Regions from separate parts of the Streptomyces sp. A01 genome, predicted to be linked through region 1. Evidence: riboswitches for the same ligand, from Rfam matches in the RefSeq annotation. Region 1 holds a riboswitch; the other holds the start of a gene.

Region 1 (4,408 bases):
CTGGGTGAGGAACGCCGCGCGGTCGCCGCCGAGGATGCCGCGCAGCACGGCGGCGGCGACGTCGTCCGGTAGCAGCCGGTAGTAGTCCGGCGGGGCCCATGGCGTATGCGAGAAGTGACCGATGCGCAGGTCGGGGCGGCGCTCGCGGAGCAGGCCGGGGACGAGTGTCAGATGGTAGTCCTGCACGAGGACGGCGGCGCCCGGCGCGGCCTCGCGGGCGAGGGCATCGGCGAAGGCCGTGTTGTACGCCTCGTACGCGGCCCATTCACTCCGGAACTCGTCGTCGAAGGCGGGCTCCAGAGGGGTCTGGTAGAGCAGGTGGTGGATGAACCACAGCACCGAGTTGGCGACGCCGTTGTACGCGGCGGTGAACACGTCCGGTTCGATGTCGAGCATCCGGACGCGCTGGCCGCCACTGTCGGCGGTGTCCAGCAGCGCCCCCGCCCGGCCGCCCACCACCGGGGGCATCGAGGCCGCGTCCGCGTCCGGTGCGTGGCCCGCGGCGGCCTGGCCGTCGCCCGCCTGCCGCAGTGCCGCCTGCCGGACCGCTTCGCGGTCGCCGTCACCGAGCGCGGCGCACACCCAGATCGCGTCCGCGTCAGCGCCGATCGCCGAGAGGCCGGAGACCAGCCCGCCGCCGCCGCGCTTCGCCGTCAGCGCGGGCAGGCCCGAACGCGGCGGTGCGTCCGGTGGCGGGCCCGACGACGCGAGGGAGTACGACACGGGGCCCCGGTTCGAGGCGACCAGCACCTTGGCGCCCCGTTCAGGGACGGCATCCCGGCCGGAAACGGCACCTCGCTCGGATTCGGCAAAGCCCTGATCGGAGTGCGCGGAGACCATGACGCGAGCTTAGCCAGTCACAGATCCGCTCAAACGTACGGCCGTGTTACGTCTCGTGGTCGCCGTCCTCACCACCCCGCCCCGCCCCTCACGCCCGAGGCACCATGCCGCCCCGCCACGGACCCGGGGACCGGCGTGACCAGCCACATCGCACCCGCGGTCGGCGACGCTCGGTCAGGGTCTCCCTCTTCGGGGTGTCCGCCGCACCATGCGTGCCCGGCATCGGGGCCCGGTCAGGGGCGCGGGGAACTGCGCGACCGGCCACGACGCACCCGCGGTCCGCGACGCGCGGACGGGGGTGAGGGGCGCGGGGAACTGCGCGACCAGCCACAACGCACCCGCGGTCCGCGACGTACGGACAGGGGCTCCCCTCGCAGCAAGATCAACAAGAACCGCCGGCCACGGCCTACGCGGCGCGGCGTTCCGCGTACTCCGGTATCTCGATCATCGGCGGCCGTTCCTCGGTGTCCACATCATGCGTACGCGGCTCAAAGCCGCCGTCCGCGCCCCGCGCGAACTGGGTCAGCCGCGGGCGTACCAAGTGGCCACGCGTCAGCCGAAGTTGGGCCGTACGGTAGATCGCGGCGGCCATCCGGCCCAGTGCCTGGCCGTCCTGGTGCCGGTGTCTGCGTACGCCCACGTCGACCTGGGCCAGGGCGTCAAGACCGACGGTGTGCAGGGAGTCCACGAGAAGGCCGAGCTCGACGCCGTAGCCGACGGGGAAAGGCAGCCGTTCCAGCAGGGAGCGCCGCGCCGCGTACTCGCCGCCGAGCGGCTGGACGAACCCCGCCAGCTGCGGCCAGTGCAGATTGAGCAGCGGGCGCGCGACCAGCTCGGTCACCCGGCCGCCCTGCCCCGGGCCGACGCGGTCCGCGCCGCCAGGGCCCTCCGGATCGCCGAGGGGCCGGTCGTACATGGCCTTCACGAACTGCGTCTCCGGGTCGGTCAGCAGCGGGCCGACGATGCCGGAGACGAACGTGGAGGAGAAGTCGCGCAGGTCCGCGTCCACGAAGCAGACGATGTCGCCGGTCGTCGCCAGCAGCGACCGCCACAGCACCTCGCCCTTCCCGGGCACGGCGGGCAGCCGGGGCAGCAGGCTGTCGCGGTGCACCACCCGCGCGCCCGCCGCCTCGGCCACGGCGGCCGTGCGGTCGGTGGAGCCGGAGTCGAGCACCACCAGCTCATCGACGAGCGGAGCGGCGACCATCAGATCGCGCCGGATCGCCGCGACGATCGCGCCGACCGTCGCCTCCTCGTTCAGCGCGGGGAGCACGACGCTCACCGTGGTGGCGCCGGCCCGCTTCGCCGCGAGGAGCCGGCCGAGCGGACGGTCGGCAGCGGACCAGGACCGGCTGCTCAGCCAGTGCTCCACCTCTTCCAGCACCTGCGTGACTCCTTTGCCCGCCTGGAGGGCGGTCGATGGCCCGTCTCAGCGGCGGGCGGTGTTACGTTCATCTCGCGTTGCGGACGACTATCTCAACCGCCGCGACCTTCAGTTACAGTCTTGAACAACGCGGACGACCCTCGCATGCCGGGGTCATCACGCCGACAAATGCCTGGCTCCAAGGAGTCCAGCGCCATACCGCTCATCCAGAGGGGCAGAGGGAACGGCCCGTTGAAGCCCCGGCAACCCTCCCGCCGGTCTTGCCTGACCGTCGCTTGACGAACACCCGCAGTGGTGGCCCGCCAAGCCCGGTCCCATCAGGCGAGGCTCCCGGTGGGGAAGGTGCCAATTCCGTCTCGTGGCGAAGTCCGTCGCGGGGAAGATGAGGAGAAAGGGCCTCGCCTCCATGGCTGTGCAAGCCACTGAAAGCACCGCGGACACCACCGCCCCCACCCCTGCCACGACCGGCTCCGGCTCCGCGCCGGGCGCCGTGGATCTCGGCCCCGCCGCAGCGCTCTCCTGTCGCGAGTGCGGCCAGCGCTTCGGCCTCGGCCCGATCTTCGCGTGCGAGGAGTGTTTCGGGCCGCTTGAGGTCGCGTACGACCTGCCCAGCGGCGACCCCGAGGCGCTGCGCCAGCGCATCGAGGCAGGACCGAACAGCATCTGGCGGTACGCGCCGCTGCTGCCGGTGCCCGCCGACGTCGCGGACAAGCCGAACCTGAACCCCGGTCTCACCAAGCTCGTCAAGGCCGACCGTCTCGCCGGGGAACTGGGCGTCACCGGCGGTCTGTACGTCAAGGACGACTCCGGGAACCCCACCCACTCCTTCAAGGACCGGGTCGTGGCCATCGCCGTCGAGGCGGCTCGCGCCTTCGGCTTCACCACCCTGTCCTGCTCGTCGACCGGCAACCTGGCGGGCGCGGTCGGAGCCGCGGCCGCCCGTTCCGGCTTCCGCTCCTGCGTGTTCATCCCGCACGACCTGGAGGCGGGCAAGGTCGTCATGGCCGCCGTCTACGGCGGTGAGCTGGTCGGCATCGAGGGCACGTACGACGACGTCAACCGCTTCTGCAGCGAGCTGATCGGCGACCCGGCCGGTGAGGGCTGGGGCTTCGTCAACGTCAACCTCCGGCCGTACTACGGCGAGGGCTCGAAGACGCTCGCCTACGAGATCTGTGAGCAGCTCGGCTGGGAGATCCCGGACCAGATCGTCATCCCGATCGCCTCGGGATCGCAGCTCACGAAGATCGACAAGGGGCTGAAGGAGCTGATCAAGCTCGGCCTCGTCGAGGACAAGCCGTACCGGATCTTCGGCGCGCAGGCCGAGGGCTGCTCGCCGGTCTCCCGGGCCTTCAAGGACGGCCACGACGTCGTACGGCCCGTGAAGCCCGACACCATCGCCAAGTCGCTGGCCATCGGCAACCCGGCCGACGGCCCGTACGTGCTGGACATCGCGCGCCGCACCGGCGGGGCGGTCGAGGACGTCAACGACGAGCAGGTCGTCGACGCGATCAAGCTGCTGGCCCGCACGGAGGGGATCTTCGCTGAGACCGCGGGCGGGGTCACCGTCGGCGTGACGAAGAAGCTCATCGAGAACGGGCAGCTCGACCCGGCCCTGACGACCGTCGTCCTCAACACCGGCGACGGCCTCAAGACCCTGGACGCGGTGGCGCCGACGACGGGCCCCTCCGCGATCATCCGCCCCACCCTTGACTCGTTCCGAGAGGCTGGCCTCGCATGAGCGTCAACGTTCGCATCCCGACCATCCTGCGCACCTACACCGGCGGCAAGGCCGAGGTGAGCGCCGAGGGTGCGACCCTCGGCGCGGTGCTCGCCGACCTGGAGAAGAACCACCAGGGCATCGCGGCGCGCGTGCTCGATGACCAGGGAAAGCTGCGCCGCTTCGTCAATGTGTACGTCAATGACGACGACGTGCGCTTTGCCGAAGGACTGGAGACGGCCACCCCGGACGGCGCGGACATTTCGATCATTCCGGCGGTAGCCGGAGGCTGACAGCTCGAATTCGCCATTGTGGCGAGAATTGCCCCGTCCGCTTATAAGTGGACGGGGCAATTCCGTATTGGGAACCGCGATACAGTTGGGGCGATCCCCCTCCGGCCCCTCCTCACGCGTGTGCCGACCGCATATGAGAACCCGTCAAAATGTGCGTGAAGTGTGTGTATGTTT
Region 2 (4,408 bases), on a different contig from region 1:
TGAGTTCATCGAGGTGCACGAGCCGCTGTCGGCGGACATGCGGCACACGCTCACCGCACACGAGCAGTACAAGCCACTGGAGATCGAGCCGGAGGTCGACGAGAACGGTGTGGAGCGTAAGCCCACCCGCTCGGAGAAGCTGCGCGTGAAGCTCTCCAAGGGTCTGTACGGCGAGGAGAGCCAGATCGCCAAGCCCACCGCCGACGAGTACAAGGAGATCACCAGCGGCCACGGCCACCACTGATTTCCGCCCGATCACTCGCTGATCGCCACAGCGCAGAACCCCGTCCGCAGCCTGGACGGGGTTCTTCGCTGTTCACGGCGCTGGATAGGCTGGCCGCGTAACGCACTCAACCACCAGGAGCGTGGACCATGGACGTTGTAACCCCGGCAGGCGGCGACAGCGCGACGGCCCACACCTGGCCGGAGATCCTGCGCTCACTGCTCGGCGGCCGCGACCTCAGCGCGGACGCCACCGCCTGGGCGATGGACCGCGTCATGCGCGGCGAGGCGAGTGACGCCCAGATCGCCGGTTTCGCCGTCGCGCTGCGAGCCAAGGGCGAGACCGTCGCCGAGGTCGCCGGGATGGTCCGGACGATGTACGACCACGCCAACCTCATCGAGGTCCCCGGTCCGACCGTCGACATCGTGGGCACCGGGGGCGACGGGGCCAAGACCGTGAACATCTCCACGATGTCCGCCGTGGTCGTCGCGGGCACCGGGGCGAAGGTCGTCAAGCACGGCAACCGGGCCGCGTCGTCGGCCAGCGGCGCCTCCGACGTCCTGGAAAAGCTCGGCGTCAACCTCGACCTCACCCCCGCGAGGGTCGCCGAGGTCGCCGAGCAGGCGGGCATCACCTTCTGTTTCGCCGTGAAGTTCCACCCGTCGCTGCGGCATGTGGCGCCCGCCCGCCGCGAGCTGGGCATCCCCACCACCTTCAACTTCCTCGGGCCGCTGACCAATCCGGCCCGTGTGAAGGCGCAGGCGACCGGTGTGGCGGACCCCCGGATGGCGCCCATCCTCGCGGGCGTGCTCGCGGAACGCGGCTCCAGCGCGCTGGTCTTCCGCGGTGACGACGGCCTCGACGAGCTGACGACCACGGCGACCTCGCGGGTGTGGGTCGTACGCGGCGGGGAGGTGCGGGAGCAGGCGTTCGACCCGCGCGACGTCGGCCTCGACCTGGTCCCCGTGGAGGCGCTGCGGGGCGCCGACGCCTCGCACAACGCGGACGTGGCCCGGCGGCTGCTCGCGGGCGAGCAGGGGCCCGTACGGGACGCCGTGCTGCTCAACTCGGCGGCGGCGCTGGTCGCCCTGGAGGGGATCGGTCCGGCTGGGTCCGCCGCACCGGTGGCGGAGCTGCGGCTGGCCGAGCGGATCGCCGCGGGTATCGAGCGGGCCGCCGAGTCCATCGACTCGGGTGAGGCCAGACGCACGCTGGAGCGGTGGGTGGCGGCCAGCAACGCGTAGCCCTTCGCGCAGTCCTTGCGGCGGGGCGCCTTGCTCGGCCCCCGCCTTTGGAGACTCCCCGATCGCGCGGGTGGCGGTGCGGCGCGGTCCGCCGGTCCGCCGCCGGCCCGCGTCGGCGCGGTGCTCGCCGTCCGTCGCGCCGCTGTGGCGCGGGGACCGGCCCCGGCACGGCGCGTTTCACGATCCGGACCGGGCTTGCGCCGTGATCGTGGTGTGGCATGATGCTGCGCAGGTCACGAGTGACAGCGATGCAGGCCCCGGCCCGCTGTCCGGCAACCCTCCGTCCGTGGCGGGGTGCCCCGGGTGATGACCAGGCCGTAGGCAGCGAGGTCTACGGCAAGCGCGGACCCCTCGCACTCTCTTGTGAGTGAAGCGGCCAGGGGTCCTGGTGGTCGAGGGAGTTCTTCCGTGAACCAGCGAATGCGATAGGGCCTTCGGCCCGTCCCCCGTCCCTCCGCACGCCTTCCGCGTGTGCCGAGGCAGTTTCCGCACTCGCTGGTGAGGTCACCGGCCGTGCGTTTCGTCGTAGCCACACAGCCATGAAGCCCCGCGCTCATGAAGCTCTGTCCTGCCGGGAGATCTCGCCATGTCCACGCGCCCTTTCGTCGCTTCCGCCTCCACGTCCGACGCCTCTGCTTCCGTTGCCTCCCCTGAGGGGACCGCCTCCGCCGACCCCGCCTGTGAGGGCGTCACCTTCGAGCCGCTGCCGGTCCTCGGCGCCGGTGTGCGGGTTCCGCTCGTCACGGGCGGCGAGGTCGAGTACGCCGCGCTGGACTACGCGGCCAGCGCGCCCGCGCTGCGCAGGGTCTGGGACGACGTCGCGTCCTACGTCCCGTACTACGGCAGCGTGCACCGCGGCGCCGGGTACCTCTCGCAGCTCTCCACCGACCTTTTCGAGACGAGCAGGGCCGATGTCGCCGCCTTCCTCGGCTGCCGGGACGGGGACCAGGTCATCTTCACCCGCTCCACCACCGACTCGCTCAACCTGCTCGCCTCCGTACTGCCCCAGGGCGCCCGGGTGTTCGTGTTCGAGACCGAGCACCACGCCTCGCTGCTGCCCTGGGAGCAGCGCGACGGGGTCCACGTGACCTACCTCAGCGCGCCGCGCTCCCCGGGCGAGGCCGTCGAGACGCTGGAGCGGGCGCTGGCCGACCGGGAGCGGGACGGATCACCCGCGCTGGTGTGTGTGACGGGCGCGTCGAACGTGACGGGTGAGCTGTGGCCCGTACGGGAGCTGGCCGACGCGGCGCACGCGCACGGCGCGCGGATCGTGGTGGACGCCGCCCAGTTGGTGCCGCACCACCCGGTGGACATCGCGGAGCTGGACGCCGACTGGATCGCGTTCTCCGGGCACAAGCTCTACGCGCCGTTCGGCTCCGGGGTGCTCGCCGGGCGGGCGGACTGGCTGCGGGACGCCGAGCCGTACCTCGCCGGTGGCGGGGCGAGCCGCACGGTGGCACGGCGCGCGGACGGCGGGGTCGATGTCGAGTGGCACACGACGGCCGCCCGGCACGAGGCCGGTTCGCCGAACGTGATCGGCGTCTACTCGATCGCCTCGGCCTGCAAGGCGCTGACGGAGGCCGGGTTCGACACCCTGGTGGCCAGGGAGCGGCAGCTCATCGCGAAGGTACGGGACGGGCTCGCCGATGTGCCGCAGGTGCGGGTGCTGTCGCTGTTCGGCGACGACGCGCCCCGGGTCGGCGTCCTCTCCTTCGTGGTGGACGGCTGGAACAGTTCGCACTTCGCCGCCGCGCTGTCCGCCGAGTACGGCATCGGCGTCAGGGACGGTCTCTTCTGCGCCCACCCGCTGGTCCGCACCCTGCTGGGCAGTGAGCCGACGGACCCGGGGGAGTGCGGCTCACCGGACGCCGCGCCGGGCGGCTCCTCGGCCGAGGGCCAGGGGCGTTCGCTCAACGCCATCCGGGTCAGCTTCGGCGCGGGCACGCCGGACGAGCACGTGGAGCGGTTCGTCAGTGCCGTACGGGAGCTGATCACGGACGGCGCGCGCTGGAACTACCGTACAGAGGAAGGCCGTTGCGTGCCGGACCGGAGCCCCGCCGCCCTCTGAGCCACCGCGGCCCCGGCCGGGGGCGGGCTCGAAGTCAAGCCATGGCCGGGGCGGTCGGGGCGGCGTGCCCCCGGCGCCGCCGCGGCTGCGAGTACGGCTGCGGCTGCGGGGTGCGCAGCCGGGTGCCGAGCAGGATCATCCGCAGCGCGCGTTCGGTGGCGTCGGCGAGGAACTCATGGCCCCGGCCCAGCGCTTCGGCGAGCGGGACCGGGGCGGGCAGGATGCCGTGGTACGCGTCCACGCCCGCGCCCCTGACCTCGTGCGCGCCCTCGCCGATGGTGCCGGCGATGGCCAGCACCGGCCTGCCGTACTCCTTCGCGCGGCGGGCCACCTCGGCGGGGATCTTGCCGCGCGTCGTCTGCCGGTCCAGCGCACCCTCGGCGGTGACGACGAGGTCGGCGCGGGCCAGCCGGGCGTCCAGGTCGAGACCGTCGAGCAGCACATCGAAGCGGGGCAGCAGCCGGGCGCCGACGGCGGCGAGCCCGGCTCCGAGCCCGCCCGAGGCACCGGTTCCCGGGCCGTAGCGCAGGTCGCCGGGGTGTGCGGGGCCGCGGGCCGATGGGCGGAGGCGGCCGAGCACATCACGCGTGAGGAGGTCCGCCCAGTGGCTGAGTGCCGCGGCCAGCTGCTCGGTCTGGGCGGGGGTCGCGCCCTTTTGCGGTCCGAAGACGCGGGCCACGCCGTGCGTCCCGCAGAGCACGTTGAACGGGTTGCACGCGACGAGCAGTTCGGTGGCGGCGAGGCGCGGATCGAGCCCGGAGGCGTCGATGCGGCGCAGGCGGGCCAGCGCCCGGCCGCCGGGCGGGAGGTCGCGCCCCGCGCCGTCCAGGAGGCGGACGCCGAGGGCCCGCAGCGCGCCCGCGCCGCCGTCGG

What was found. A riboswitch is a leader RNA that binds a small molecule or an ion and turns the genes downstream of it on or off. The one in region 1 is predicted to bind S-adenosylmethionine.
Region 2: another riboswitch for S-adenosylmethionine. It lies ahead of AC5P1B_RS16560 (aminotransferase class V-fold PLP-dependent enzyme); the one in region 1 lies ahead of thrC (threonine synthase).

Annotation. Positions count from the first base shown of each region.
Region 1 is NZ_JBWLKN010000006.1:180,070-184,477, reverse strand. It holds gene AC5P1B_RS10290 (alpha,alpha-trehalose-phosphate synthase (UDP-forming)) at 1-840, opposite strand, end outside; gene AC5P1B_RS10285 (glucosyl-3-phosphoglycerate synthase) at 1,247-2,224, opposite strand; SAM riboswitch class I at 2,424-2,613, shown strand; gene thrC (threonine synthase) at 2,631-3,962, shown strand; gene AC5P1B_RS10275 (ubiquitin-like small modifier protein 1) at 3,959-4,234, shown strand.
Region 2 is NZ_JBWLKN010000010.1:278,998-283,405, reverse strand. It holds gene qcrB (cytochrome bc1 complex cytochrome b subunit) at 1-244, shown strand, start outside; gene trpD (anthranilate phosphoribosyltransferase) at 373-1,467, shown strand; SAM riboswitch class IV at 1,699-1,816, shown strand; gene AC5P1B_RS16560 (aminotransferase class V-fold PLP-dependent enzyme) at 2,054-3,535, shown strand; gene AC5P1B_RS16555 (glycerate kinase family protein) at 3,570-4,408, opposite strand, start outside.